DNA from 2 places in the Buttiauxella sp. S19-1 genome. Region 1 is predicted to be linked to the other one. Evidence: predicted binding sites of a transcription regulator. Region 1 holds the regulator's gene; the other holds the start of a gene.
The links. Region 1 encodes sigma-54, which starts transcription at its own class of promoters, with help from an activator protein. Its sites were predicted from a motif close to GTTGGCACANNTTTCGCTNT; they were not measured.
Positions count from the first base shown of each region.

Region 2: MES37_RS01845 (pyridoxal-phosphate-dependent aminotransferase family protein) is a predicted target of sigma-54. The motif match lies at 3,625-3,644, and genes of this name have one in related genera.

Region 1 covers NZ_JAHWLU010000002.1:64,507-72,007, reverse strand. The annotation lists gene mlaE (lipid asymmetry maintenance ABC transporter permease subunit MlaE) at 1-185, opposite strand, end outside; gene mlaF (phospholipid ABC transporter ATP-binding protein MlaF) at 193-1,008, opposite strand; gene MES37_RS00990 (calcium/sodium antiporter) at 1,239-2,216, shown strand; gene kdsD (arabinose-5-phosphate isomerase KdsD) at 2,232-3,218, shown strand; gene kdsC (3-deoxy-manno-octulosonate-8-phosphatase KdsC) at 3,235-3,801, shown strand; gene lptC (LPS export ABC transporter periplasmic protein LptC) at 3,798-4,373, shown strand; gene lptA (lipopolysaccharide ABC transporter substrate-binding protein LptA) at 4,342-4,905, shown strand; gene lptB (LPS export ABC transporter ATP-binding protein) at 4,912-5,637, shown strand; gene rpoN (RNA polymerase factor sigma-54) at 5,811-7,244, shown strand; gene hpf (ribosome hibernation promoting factor) at 7,267-7,501, shown strand, end outside.
Region 2 covers NZ_JAHWLU010000004.1:13,930-21,430, reverse strand. The annotation lists gene MES37_RS01865 (amidohydrolase) at 1-245, shown strand, start outside; gene uraH (hydroxyisourate hydrolase) at 248-583, opposite strand; gene uraD (2-oxo-4-hydroxy-4-carboxy-5-ureidoimidazoline decarboxylase) at 580-1,098, opposite strand; partial or broken gene hpxK (allantoate amidohydrolase) at 1,081-2,334, opposite strand; gene MES37_RS01845 (pyridoxal-phosphate-dependent aminotransferase family protein) at 2,334-3,575, opposite strand; gene MES37_RS01840 (MurR/RpiR family transcriptional regulator) at 3,849-4,688, opposite strand; gene MES37_RS01835 (gamma-glutamyltransferase family protein) at 4,804-6,390, shown strand; gene hpxX (oxalurate catabolism protein HpxX) at 6,401-6,589, shown strand; gene MES37_RS01825 (AtzE family amidohydrolase) at 6,586-7,501, shown strand, end outside.

The sequences.
Region 1 (7,501 bases):
GAAACAATGATGATAATCAGCGACAACACACCAACGTTATACAGTTGGCGAATAAGCAATGGTGTGTGTTTGCGGAATTCCGGTTTCCCCACCAGCGCATTAAAAAGCATTATCCCAGCCCGGCCAAATGACGCACAGGTTTTCAACCCCCGCCGTCCGAATGATGCCAGTGCATTAAAGAACATGAGCAACTTAACTCCCTGTTTCTGATAATAAGTCATTCCGATAATCCATTGCCGGATAGCGGAACGGTACTGGCCCATCGGCAATACCATCGAGGAACTGGCGCACTCGCGGGTCGCAATTTTCACGCAGGGCAGCAGGCGTGCCTTCAGCCACAATATGTTGATCCGCAGCAATATAGGCGTAATCGGCAATGCTCAGCACTTCTGGGACGTCGTGAGAAACCACAATACACGTGACGCCAAGGGCGCTATTCAATTCTGAAATCAGTTTGACTAATACCCCCATAGTAATAGGGTCCTGACCAACAAATGGTTCATCAAACATGATCAGATCGGGTTCGAGTGCGATGGCTCGAGCTAGAGCTGCACGTCGGGCCATACCACCGGAGAGTTCGTTAGGCATCAGTTTAGCGGCACCACGTAACCCCACCGCCTCAAGTTTCATCATCACGGTGCTGTGCAACAACTCTTCCGGCAGGCGGCGATGTTCACGTAGTGGATACGCCACATTTTCAAAGACATTGAGGTCGGTAAATAGCGCGCCAGACTGGAACAGCATACTCATGCGTTTACGAACATTGTATAAACGCGAACGAGACATGGCGGGGACGTTTTCACCGTCAAACAGGATTTCACCGCTGTCGGGTTGAATTTGACCACCGATCAGCCGCAATAGCGTTGTCTTCCCAATCCCTGAAGGCCCCATTATGGCGGTAATTTTACCGCGGGGTACGTTCAGTGAAATATTGTCAAAGATGCGCCGACTGCCGCGAGTAAAACTTACTCCGCGAATTTCGACCAGATTAGTCTGCGTCTGGCTCATCATCTTTCCTTTTATCAAGTTCACGGACGAAGCATTTACTGGAAACTGAGTTCCAATCCAATATCCTTGCAGAATAATACCCGTCCTGATTAGCGAAAACTGGCATTTGTTTTACTTTTCTGCCACATAAAGTCAGAATTAAGAATCATGCCCGGCCCTACAGAACTGTATGCTCTGCCGGTACTTTCACAGCACAAGACCGGCGATTATACCTGAATTAAGGATTCTGCATGCTGTTAGCTACAGCTCTGTTAATTATTGGTTTGCTTTTGGTCGTCTATGGCGCTGACCGATTAGTGTTTGCCGCATCAATACTTTGTCGCAGTTTTGGGGTTCCACCACTGCTAATCGGTTTGACTGTGGTCAGTATTGGCACTTCACTACCAGAGCTCATCGTCGCCAGTTCTGCAGCCCTGCATGGTCAGTTGGATTTAGCGGTAGGGACCGCGTTAGGCTCAAATATCACCAATATTTTGTTAATTCTTGGCTTAGCGGCTCTTTTGCATCCATTTACCGTGAATTCCGATATTCTACGGCGCGAGTTACCCCTAATGTTAGTTGTCAGCGCAATTATTGGCTGGCTGCTTTTTGACAACCAGCTAAGCGTTGTTGATGGTGTTATTTTGATTACGGTATCAGTGGCGTATCTGCTGTTTACGATTAAAATAACGCGCCTTGCCGGAAATGAAGGTGCCGACAAACTGACCCGTGAACAGTTGGCAGAGCTTCCTCGAGAAGGAAACCGCCCCGTCGCATTTTTATGGCTCGCTGTTGCCCTAATTATTATGCCGATGGCCACACGCATGGTTATCGATAACGCCAGTGTGTTGGCGCACTATTTTGGCGTAAGTGAGTTAGTGATTGGCCTGACGATTATTTCGGTTGGCACTAGCCTGCCTGAACTAGCCACCACCATCGCGGGTGCCCGTAAAGGCGAAGATGATATTGCGATTGGTAATATTATTGGCTCAAACATTTTCAATATTGTTCTGGTAATGGGCATTCCTGCGCTAATCGCACCAGGTGAAATCGACCCACTTGTCTTTGCACGTGACTATTGGGTGATGTTGGTCGTCAGTGTCATTTTCGCCGTACTTTGCTGGCGAAAGCCTCGCTCTATCGGCAAGACAGCAGGCGCTCTGTTAACATGTAGTTTCTTCGTATGGATTGTGGTGCTGTGGTTTGTTGCATCACCGGTCGTTGGGTAAAACGGAACGGAAATTATGTCACAGATAGATTTACAACCGGGTTTTGACTTTCAGCAAGCAGGCAAAGAAGTCCTGAAGATCGAACGTGAAGGCCTGGATCAACTTGAGCAATACATCAACACAGACTTCTCGGCAGCCTGTGAAAAAATGTTTTATTGCCAGGGTAAAGTTGTCGTAATGGGCATGGGTAAGTCTGGTCACATCGGTAAAAAGATGGCGGCAACGTTTGCCAGCACCGGCACACCTTCATTTTTCGTCCACCCTGGTGAAGCAAGCCACGGCGATCTCGGAATGGTGAGCCCCCAGGATATTGTTATCGCGATTTCAAACTCCGGCGAATCAAACGAAATTCAGGCATTGATTCCCGTTCTCAAGCGCTTACAGGTGCCGCTCATTTGCATCACCAGCCGCCCGGATAGTTCTATGGGTAAAGCGGCAGATATCCATTTGTGTGTCAAAGTCCCGCAAGAAGCCTGCCCTCTTGGTCTGGCTCCAACCTCCAGCACCACAGCAACACTGGTTATGGGTGACGCCCTTGCCGTTGCGTTGCTTAAAGCTCGCGGCTTTACTGCAGAAGATTTTGCACTTTCTCACCCAGGCGGCGCATTGGGTCGTAAACTGTTACTACGCGTCAGCGATATCATGCACAGCGGTGATGAGATCCCTCATGTCAGTAAAGATGCGTCCTTGCGCGATGCTCTACTGGAAATTACGCGTAAAAATATGGGTATGACCGTAATCTGTGACTCCCTGATGAAAATCGAAGGGATCTTCACCGATGGCGATTTACGACGCGTCTTTGATATGGGCGTTGACCTCCACTCTCTGAATATCGCAGATGTCATGACTGTCGGTGGAATTAGGGTCCGTCCGTCACTCCTGGCTGTGGATGCGCTCAATTTGATGCAATCTCGCCACATTACCTCGGTATTGGTTGCAGATGGCGACCAACTTCTCGGTGTGGTACATATGCATGACATGCTACGCGCTGGCGTGGTTTAACAAAGGATTAGCCTTAATGAGTAACCATGAAGCGTCACTTGCCACCTGTTATGGCCCGGTAAGCACGCGCGTGATGGAGCGGGCAGAAAACGTGCGCCTGCTTATTTTAGATGTTGACGGTGTCATGTCTGATGGCCTGATTTACATGGGTAATAGCGGCGAAGAGCTGAAAGCATTCAACGTGCGTGACGGTTACGGAATTCGCTGCGTGCTGACTTCCGACATCGAAGTCGCGATTATTACCGGCCGCAAAGCAAAGCTACTTGAAGACCGATGCGCAACACTCGGGATTACCCATCTCTATCAAGGGCAATCTGACAAGCTTTTGGCTTTTCACGATCTATTAGATAAGCTCGCCATCCCCGCGGAACATGTTGCTTACGTTGGTGATGATTTAATCGACTGGCCAGTGATGGCAAAAGTGGGTTTGAGTGTGGCGGTTTCCGACGCTCATCCTTTACTGATTCCTCGTGCCGACTACGTTACACGTATTGCTGGCGGACGTGGGGCGGTCCGCGAAGTCTGTGATCTTCTGTTACTGGCACAAGGAAAGCTTGATGAGGCCAAAGGGCTATCTATATGAGTAAGACCAGACGTTGGGTTATCATCCTGCTTTCATTGCTGGCATTAGTGTTGATTGGCTTAAATCTGGTCGATAAAGACCCCGTTGCTACACCGACGGTAAACAGCAACGAGCCAACCTATCAAAGTGAACATTCCACGACGCTCGCCTACAGTCCTGAAGGGGCTCTGAATTATCGGCTGGTTTCGGAACACGTTGAATATTTTTCTGAGACTGCTATTTCGTGGTTTACCAACCCGGTGATGACGCAGTATGACGAAAACAAAGTGGCAACCTGGTCTTTACGAGCGGATCGCGCCAAACTTACTAACGATCGGATGCTGTATTTGTATGGGAATGTGGTGCTGACGGCTCTGACGCCGGATTCTCAGCTACGCAAAATTACCACGGACAATGCGCAGGTTAATTTAGTCACTCAGGATGTTGCCTCTGATGACCAGGTAACCTTGTATGGAACCAGCTTTAACTCCACCGGCCTCAAAATGCGTGGAAATTTACGCAGCAAAAATGCCGAGCTGATTGAAAAGGTTAGAACATCCTATGAAATCCAAAATAAACAAACTCAGCCGTAATTTAGTACTAACCAGTACGCTTTTAGCCGCTAGTTTTTCGGCATTTGCGTTGACCGGTGATACCGATCAGCCGATTCACATTGAATCTGACCAACAGTCGCTGGATATGCAGGGCAACGTCGTCACCTTCACTGGCAATGTGATCGTGACACAAGGCAGTATCAAAATTAACGCCGACAAAGTGGTTGTGACTCGTCCTGGCGGCGAAGAAGGCAAAGAAGTCATTGATGGTTATGGTAATCCAGCCACGTTCTATCAGATGCAAGATAGCGGTAAACCCGTTAGCGGCCACTCAGCGACCATGCACTATGAGTTGCAAAACGACTTTGTAGTTCTGACCGGTAATGCTTATCTCGAGCAGGTCGACAGCAATATCAAAGGCGACAAAATTACTTATCTGGTGAAAGAACAGAAGATGCAGGCCTTTAGCGAAAAAGGTAAACGTGTCACCACCGTTCTGGTCCCTTCTCAACTGCAGAAAAAAGACGGCCAGGCTCCGGCACCAGCCCCTGCGCAGAAAAAGAGTAACTAATTCGTTATGGCTACTTTAATTGCAAAAAATCTCGCCAAAGCCTACAAAGGCCGCCGCGTCGTTGAAGATGTCAGCCTGGCTGTTAAGTCGGGTGAAATTGTCGGGTTACTTGGCCCAAACGGTGCCGGGAAAACCACCACCTTTTACATGGTGGTTGGCATTGTGCCGCGTGACGCCGGCAACATTATTATTGATGATGAAGACATCAGCCTTCTGCCACTTCATGCTCGTGCTCGTCGAGGTATCGGCTACTTACCGCAAGAAGCGTCTATTTTCCGCCGTTTAAGTGTGTTCGATAACTTAATGGCTGTGCTGCAAATCCGTGACGATCTTTCTGTTGAGCAGCGTGATGACCGCGCTAATGAGCTGATGGAAGAATTCCACATCGAACATTTGCGTAATAACCTCGGGCAGTCATTGTCTGGTGGCGAGCGTCGTCGTGTCGAAATTGCCCGAGCATTAGCCGCAAATCCAAAATTTATTCTTCTGGATGAACCTTTTGCTGGTGTTGACCCAATATCCGTCATCGACATCAAGCGAATCATTGAGCATCTGCGCGACAGTGGGCTCGGGGTGTTGATTACTGACCATAACGTACGCGAAACGCTGGCTGTTTGTGAACGTGCCTACATCGTAAGCCAGGGCCATTTAATCGCCCATGGCACTCCAGCCGAAATCCTGGAAGACGAGCATGTTAAGCGCGTGTATCTGGGCGAAGAGTTCAGACTCTGATAGGGTAGTAAAAATTATAATATTTATACTCAAAATAATTCGAGTTGCAGGTAGGCGACAAGGGAGTTCATCCCAGGAGCTTACTTGAGTAAGTGACTGGGGTGAAGGAGTGCAGTCAACACCCCTGCAGCTCGAAGTATGACGAGTATAACCTGAGGAAGCTCGCTCTGAATATGAAGCAAGGTTTGCAATTACGGCTTAGCCAACAACTTGCTATGACTCCCCAGTTACAGCAGGCAATTCGTCTGTTGCAACTTTCGACGTTAGAGCTACAGCAAGAACTTCAGCAAGCACTGGAAAGTAACCCACTGCTTGAGCAAACCGATCTGCATGAAGAAGTTGAAACTCAGGAAGTACGTGAAAACGAAGCGTTAGATACCCGTGAGGCGCTTGAGCAAAAAGAAATGCCTGACGAGTTACCGCTGGATACCAGTTGGGACGAAATCTACACCGCAGGCACTCCATCAGGAACCGGAAGCGATTATATCGACGACGAATTGCCGGTTTATCAGGGGGAAACGACCCAGTCTCTTCAGGATTATCTGATGTGGCAGGTTGATCTCACCCCGTTTTCAGATACTGACACAGCAATTGCGACCTCTATTGTCGATGCCGTTGACGAAATGGGTTATCTCACAGTTTCTCTGGAAGAAATTCTGGAAAGCATGGGTGATGACGAAATCACCCTCGACGAAGTGGAAGCCGTACTCAAACGCGTTCAACGCTTCGATCCTGTGGGTGTTGCCGCACGTGATCTACGCGATTGCCTGCTCATACAGCTTTCACAGTTCGCTCGCGAAACGCCATGGTTAACCGAAGCCAGCTTGATTGTCAGCGATCACCTGGATCTGCTCGCTAACCATGACTTCCGCAGCCTGATGCGCGTCACCCGTCTGAAAGAAGAGGTGCTGAAAGAGGCAATGTGCCTGATTCAGTCTCTTGACCCACGCCCAGGGCAATCCATTCAGACCGGTGAACCGGAATATGTCATACCGGATGTTCTGGTGAAAAAAACGCAAGGTCACTGGACTGTAGAACTCAATGCCGACAGCCTCCCTCGCCTGAAAATAAACCAGCAGTACGCTGCAATGGGCACCAGTGCCCGCAATGACAGCGACTCGCAATTTATTCGCAGTAATCTGCAAGAAGCAAAGTGGCTGATTAAGAGCCTGGAAAGCCGGAACGACACGCTGCTGCGCGTCAGTCGCTGTATCGTTGAACAGCAACAAGGCTTTTTTGAACACGGCGAAGAGCACATGAAACCGATGGTGCTTGCTGATATCGCTCAGGTCGTAGAAATGCATGAATCGACCATTTCCCGAGTGACCACGCAAAAATATTTACATAGCCCACGCGGCATTTTTGAATTGAAGTATTTCTTCTCAAGCCACGTTAATACCGAAGGTGGAGGTGAAGCCTCCTCGACGGCAATTCGTGCATTGGTGAAGAAATTAATTGCTGCGGAAAACCCTGCGAAACCACTGAGTGATAGCAAGTTAACGACTATGCTATCGGATCAGGGGATCATGGTGGCACGCCGCACTGTTGCGAAGTACCGAGAGTCTTTATCCATACCACCGTCAAATCAGCGTAAACAGTTGGTTTGACTTAACCGATAAGGAAGACACTATGCAGCTCAACATTACAGGACATAACGTCGAAATCACTGACGCACTGCGCGAATTTGTGAGTACGAAGTTTGCCAAACTGGAGCAGTACTTCGATAGAATTAACCAAGTCTATATTGTGTTAAAAGTGGAAAAAGTCACGCATATTGCCGATTCAACGCTTCATGTAAATGGTGGTGAAATTCATGCCAGCGCGGAAGGGCAGGATATGTATGCGGCGATTGACGGTCTGATTG
Region 2 (7,501 bases), on a different contig from region 1:
GTTTGCTGATCGCTCGTGCGATTGAAAACCAGGCGTATGTTGCTGGCTGTAACCGTGTCGGCACTGATGGAAACGGGCATCATTACCGTGGCGACAGCAAAATTATTAACCCGCAAGGCGACATTCTGGCAAATGGTGAAGCCCATAAAGCGATGCGCCTGGATGCCGATTTGTCGCTGATTGCCTTGCAGGAATACCGTGAGAAATTCCCTGCCTGGCAGGATGCCGATCCGTTTATCCTCTAGTATTAGCTTCCCCGATACGTCGACCACGACCACGGGGAAATCAAAAATGGCAGGTGATAATGCCCGCCATTTTGCGTAATCACGAAATCGATTTGCGCGGAGGGATACAACGTTTCTCTGTTCGTCGCCGCAAAATACTGGCCGATTTCTGCAGTCAGACGATAGCGCCCTGCCGCTAATGGCGATTGAGTGAAATCCTTCAAACGCCCATCAACATCCGTAACACCCTGAGCGATAATTACCCAGGTTTCTGCGTCCTGTTGTTCCAGGCGAATCACCACATTGACCGCCGGTTTTCCCAACGCAGTATCCAGAATATGCGTACTCAATTGGCTCATTGTGCAAACACTCCTTCCAGACGCAACAAGGTGATTTGGCGTAGTTGTTCCAGAGCTTCCACTTCTTCTTCCACGGCGGAGTTTTTCAGGCGGCGGTAGAGTTCACCCAGAATTTCTTCACCGCAGCGCCCCTTGGCGCGAATCAAAAACACGCGCCCAAACCGCGCTTCGTATTCGGAATTTCCCTGCGCCAGAGCCACAATTAACGCGCTGTTTTGTCCATCAACAACGGATTGTTCATTTTTTGAAAGCGCCGCTTCTTTGCTGTTGCCTTGCGCCTTTTCGCCAATCCGTGGATGGGCGCTCAGCGCCTGATTCAGCTCAGTCGTTCCCCAATCCTCGGTCAATTGCGCAGCATAATGCTGCAACACGTCGATGGCTGAAAATGGCCGCGCAGCCACTAAATGCTCAGCCCACGCGGGTATCGCAACGCATGGCGTGATAAGGCTAAGCGCTTCATGCTCTGGCGCTTCGTTAAATTCTGCCAAAGCATTTTTCGCAGCCAGCGCGATCACCGTTTGCGTATAAGCCTGCACTGCCTGCATCACATCCGCTTCCATCACCGACTCAGCCGGATGGTGGCTGATCCCGCGGTCACAACGCACAAACAACATGCCTGAAGGCCAGCATTCAGCAACCGCAATGGCATCATGCCCTGCCCCACTTGGTAGCGACAAACTGCGGCCTTGCACCGTAGTAATTGCGGAACTTAGCTGCTGCTGTAAATGAACATCACATGGCGTCGCCGGAATCGAATAATAGGTTTCAGCACTGAACGCAACTTCACGCGAGGCGGCGATTTTATCGGCCTCGTTTAAGAGATTTTCCAGCAACGCTTCGAGGTCAGAATCTCGCGGGCTGCGGATATCCAGAGTGAGTTGAACTTCACCGGGGATGACATTCGCCGCACCGGGTAAACATTGTAGCGACCCGATAGTGGCGACAATGTCTGGGGCATAAGCGCGCGCTGCACTTTCAACGAAGGTCATCCAGGCCACCGCCGCCGCAAGCGCATCTTTACGAATCACCATTGGCACCGTGCCTGCATGCCCTGCTTCACCCGTGAAGCGGCACTTTAAACGACGAGCGCCGTTGATGGCTGTTACCACGCCAAGTGCCAGGTTTTCACGCTCCAGCACCGGCCCCTGCTCAATGTGTAACTCAAGATAAGCGCTGAATTCTTCCGGGCGGCGTGCCGCACTGTGAATCCGCGACGGATCAATACCTGCATTCACTAACGCCTGAGCAACACTGATTCCCGCTGCATCTTCACAGGCTAGCCAATTATCCGGCCATGTTCCGGTAATCCCACGGCTCCCCAACAACGTGATACCAAAACGCGTCCCTTCTTCATCAGCAAAGCCGACGATTTCAATCGCCTGCTCAAGCTGGAGATCGTGCTGATACAAGAAGGCGACAACTTCCAGTGCGCTTAACACCCCTAACATGCCATCGAAACGCCCGGCATTGCGCACGGTATCCAGATGTGACCCTAGCAAAATCGCCTGAGCACCTTCTCTTGCACCTTCGTAGCGCCCGCAAATATTCCCTACCGCATCCTGCCAGGTGGTCATTCCGACCTGTTCCATCCAACTGGCGACCAAATGGTTGGCACGTAAATGTTCGGTTGAAAGGTAGACACGCGTTAACTGGCCCGGGGTTTCGCTAATTTGCGCCAGCTCATCTGCTCGCTGCATGACGCGTTTCGCGGCCAGACTTGCCTGTGCGGCATTCATCGCAAGTTTTACCATCAGCGATTTTCCTGAGAATAGACATCCCACGCCGCCTGCATTGCAGCCCCTTGCGTCGTTTTAAAACCGAGGCGATTCAAGACGGCTTCAAGCGCGGTCAGCGTTTGCAGCACGCAATCTTTACGCGCGTTATAACCCATGGTGCCAATGCGCCATATTTTGCCTTGTAGCGGGCCAAATGAGGTGCCGATTTCGATATGGAAATCATCCAGCAGCATTTTGCGCACTTCTTCGCCGTGGACGACAGATGGGATCACCACGCCCAGTACGTTATTCATTTTATGTTGCAGATCGCCGAAAGTTTCCAGACCCATGCCCTGAATCCCGGCCACCAGCGCACGTCCGTGCAACTCGTGGCGAGCGATGCCCACATCCAGACCTTCTTCGAGAATAATGCGCGCGCATTCACGTGCGGCGAACAGCATGCTGGTGGCTTCAGTATGGTGGTTGAGACGTTCCGGTCCCCAGTAATCCATCACCATGCCAAGATCGAAATAATTCGAGTAGATCATTTCGTCATCGCCATCCTGATGCGCAGAGGTGCGGATCCCTTCTTCGATACATTTACGGCGGCGAATCACTTGTTCCATTTGCGGGCTGAGAGTGATGGGAGAACTACCAGATGGGCCGCCAAGGCATTTTTGCAGCCCCGCCGAAACGGCATCTAATCCCCATGCGTCGGTTTCCAGCGCGTTACCGCCAAACGAAGCGGTCGCATCGGTATAGAACAACACGCCGTGGCGGCGGCAGATTTCGCCCAGTTCAGCCAATGGCTGCAACATAGTCGTAGAAGTGTCGCCCTGAACGGTCAGCAGTAAACGGGGTTTAACACTTTTGATAGCATCTTCGATTTGGTCAGGCGTAAACACTTCGCCCCACGGCACTTCAATGGTGTGAACTTCAGCGCGGCAGCGGCGGGCAATTTCACATAGCAGATGACCAAAACGCCCAAACACCGGCACCAGCACTTTGTCACCAGGCCGAATAGCCGAAAGTAGAATTGCTTCAATGCCGGAACGGGAAGTGCCGTCTACCAGCATCGTCCAGCGGTTTTGGGTACGGAAAAGCTCGCGATACAGCACCATCACTTCATTCATATAGCCGGTCATGACCGGGTCATATTGCCCAATTAACTGGCTCGCCATGGCGCGTAATACACGCGGATCGGCATTAATGGGTCCCGGCCCCATCAATAAACGATGAGGTGGATTAATTTGTGTGAAGTGCTGAATATCGAACATGGCATTTCCTTTTATTCTGCGTGAAACAAAAGATTCTTTATTGAAATATTCTGCAACTAATGTGCCACCAATTTTTGTGAAAGACAAAAGAAGAAAAGAGACAGATGACATACCTCTTCGTAGGTCGGATAAGCAGCAGCGTCATCCGACAAAAGCGGCGAAAATGGTGGATGACTCTGCCGCTTATCCACCCTACAAAAACCCGTTCACTGACTCTTCATCTCTGAACCAGAATGGTTCCCATGATGCGTGCAAATGCACCACTAAAGTGCATTACCGTTGTTCCAGCTCATCCAGTTCGGAATACAACTCAGCAATATGATGAATACGCTGGCGACCGGTGGTTAGCGCCTCGTGGAGTACCGCATTAGACAACAAGTTCACCAGGCTCATCGCGCTGCTATAGCTATCAAAAGCTGAAACGCTATCAAGCGGTGCTGCAAAGTGCCAGCGGCAGAATGGCGTAAGACCTGAGCCTTGCGCTTCGCTCATTACCAGCAACGGTATCTGGCGCTTATGCAGGTTTGCCAGCAATGGCTTGATAATTCTCGGCCTTCTGCGAAACGCGATAGCAATAACGCAATCCTGCTCACTGATATCCACCACTTCTTCTGCCAGCGTCTGGCCCGGTTGCGGCAGTAACCAGACATCGTTGCGAGTCTGCAATAACTGTTGGCGCAAATGCGTCGCCACTGGCCATGAATTCCTTAAGCCAATGATGAAGATACGTTTTGAGGTATTAATCGCACTCACGACATCGGCAAATTGCTGCGTATCCAGCAGGCTAACCCACTGCGTCAGGTTGGCCATTTCTTGCTTATAATGTCGTGCTAATAAGGTGTTTCCCTGCACTGCATCACGGTTTTCTGTCAGCGGCATTCCGCTCTGGCGCAAGGTACGTAACTCTTCACGCATATCTTTGTAACGGTCATAGCCCAAACGCTTAAATAAACGGCTAACCGTGGCTTTTGATACGCCAGAAAGGCGAGCAAGTTCCGCGCTGTTGTAGCTAATCAGGTCGTCAAAATGATCGAAAATAAATGTGGCAACACGTTGTTCTTGCGGAGAAAGCTGCTCATATGTCGCTCTTAAACGCTCATCTAATTGTTTCATTATGACCTCTGTAACTTTTGTTTCACTCGAGCCTGGCACAGTGAAATCAACCGCGTCAACCTGGAACATCTTTTGCTTAAAGATAACCCCGTCTTCCATTCTGAGAGATAACACGATGATGCAAAGCAATATGGCACCTTCCGGCATGGCGGTGACTCCGCACCATTTGGCCAGTGAATCCGCATTATCCGTGCTACGCCACGGGGGGGACGCCATCGAAGCGATGGTCGCGGCGGCGGCAACTATCGCCGTAGTTTATCCGCATATGAATGGTATTGGCGGGGATGGCTTTTGGTTGATCGTGCCGCCAGAAGGCGAACCGATTGCCATTGATGCCAGCGGTGCAGCAGGTTCGCTTGCCTCACTGGAGTTTTACGCCGGTGAAAACGCAATCCCACATCGTGGCCCAAAAGCGGCATTAACCGTACCTGGCACGCTAAGTGGTTGGGACGAAGCGCTAAAAATTGCCGGGCAACTCGGTGGCGGGCAATTACCTCTCTCGCGTTTATTGGCTGACGCCATCCGCTATGCGGCAGATGGTATTCCGGTGACCCAATCTCAGGCGCTCGCCACACACAGTAAATATGACGAACTGGTTAACATCACCGGTTTTGCCGAAACCTTTCTGGAACGAGGCGAAATCCCACGCGCGGGCAGCCGGTTTACTCAACCACGGCTGGCCGAAACGCTGACACGCCTGACCGTTGAAGGGCTTGATAGCTTTTATCGCGGGCCATTAGCCACACTGCTTGCCGAAGAACTCGCTGATTTAGGGATGCCGATTAACTTACAGGACCTCGCCGCCCAGCGTGCAAAACGCCGTATTCCGCTGCATCTGCACCACCAGCAGGGTGAGATTTATAATATGACGCCGCCAACTCAGGGCCTGGTTTCACTGGCGATTCTGGGGATCACCGACCATTTAGAGATGGCGCAAGCCAACGAAACCCAAACGGTTCACCGTATCGTCGAGGCCACTAAAAAAGCCTTCGCCCTGCGCGACAAATACATCACCGATCCTCGTCATATCACGACATCAATCCAAAGCCTGTTAGATCCCGCGCCACTTGCGGCGCTGGCCGCAGAAATTGATGACGGTAAAGCCGCAAACTGGGGAACCGGAAAAGGCCCTGGCGACACAGTCTGGATGGGCGTGATTGATAGCAGCGGCCTGGCCGTTTCGTTTATTCAAAGCATTTATCACGAGTTCGGAAGCGGCGTGGTTCTGCCAAAAAGCGGTGTGCTTTGGCAAAACCGTGGCGCAGCTTTCAGCCTCAACCCCGATAGTCTGTTAAGTCTTGCGCCCGGTAAACAGCCGTTTCACACCCTGAATCCGGCAGCGGCCCGCCTGGCTGATGGACGGACGATGGTGTATGGCTCGATGGGCGGCGACGGGCAACCGCAAACCCAGGCAGCCATTTTTACCCGCCATGTGATTCAGGGTATGCCGTTACAGGAAGCCGTTAGCGCCCCGCGCTGGTTACTGGGCAGAACCTGGGGGCAAGCCTCAGACAGCCTGAAATTAGAAGCCAGATTTAGCCAAGAGACTTTCGACACCCTGCGCCAGTTAGGGCATGAGGTTGAGTCTCTGCCAGATTTTAGTGAAGCCGTCGGCCATGCGGGTGCAATTGTGCGCCATACCAATGGCATGCTTGAAGGGGCTTACGACCCGCGCAGCAACGGCAGCGCGGCAGGATTTTAAGGAGGTAAAAATGACATTAAATTCTATCGACTGGCCCGCGTACATCAAAGTCATGGAACAACTTCTCAACGTTCCACTCGATGAAGCACGCCGTAAAGAACTTGAAATACAACTGGCTCGCATGGAGACCCTGGCAGAACCGTTAATGGATTTTCCGCTACCGCAACGCCAGGAAGTCTCCGGAGTCTATAAATTATGAGCGAACTTTCCATTCGCGATATTCAGCAAGGATTAGCCAGCGGCGAGTTTTCAGCTCACGAATTGGCCAGGCTTACACTGGAAAAAATCACACAGGCTAATCCCGAGATTAATGCTTTTACTGAAGTGACCGCGCAGCGTCTGCTACAAGAAGCCGAAGCCATTGATCAACAGTGCGCACGTGGTGAAACACTGCCGCCATTAGCGGGTGTGCCTTATGCGGTAAAAAATCTGTTTGATATTAAAGGGGTGACGACGCTGGCTGGCGCAGAACTGTTTAGCTCGCAACCCCCGGCAAATAGCGATGCATTTGCCATCAAACAGCTGACTACTGCCGGAGCCATGCTTTCAGGCGCACTGAATATGGATGCCTACGCCTACGGTTTCACCACCGAAAATAGCTATTACGGCGCGACCCGCAACCCACATGATCTGGCACGAATTGCCGGAGGATCATCCGGCGGTTCTGCGGCTGCCGTCGCGGCTGGCATGGTGAACTTTACGTTGGGTACCGATACTAACGGATCGATTCGCGTGCCAGCTTCGCTGTGTGGTGTGCTCGGGCTAAAACCGACATTTGGGCGGCTTTCACGCAGCGGCAGCCAACCTTTTGTTGCCAGCCTCGATCATATTGGCCCGCTGGCGCGTAACGTCGACGATCTGGCTCGCGTGTACGATGCCCTTCAGGGCGCGGATCCAAGCGATCACTTTCAGTCCATACGCAGCATCGATCTGACCAGTGAAAAACTGCAACCGGCTGGAAGTTTGCGTTGCGCGGTTCTGGGCGGTTTTTTTGATGACTGGTGTGACGCCGACGCCAAAGCGGCGGTGGCTCAGGTCGCTCACTCTCTTGCGGCGCTCGAGTCTATTTCATTGCCGGAAGTTGAATTAGCACGCTCGGCGGCATTTTTGC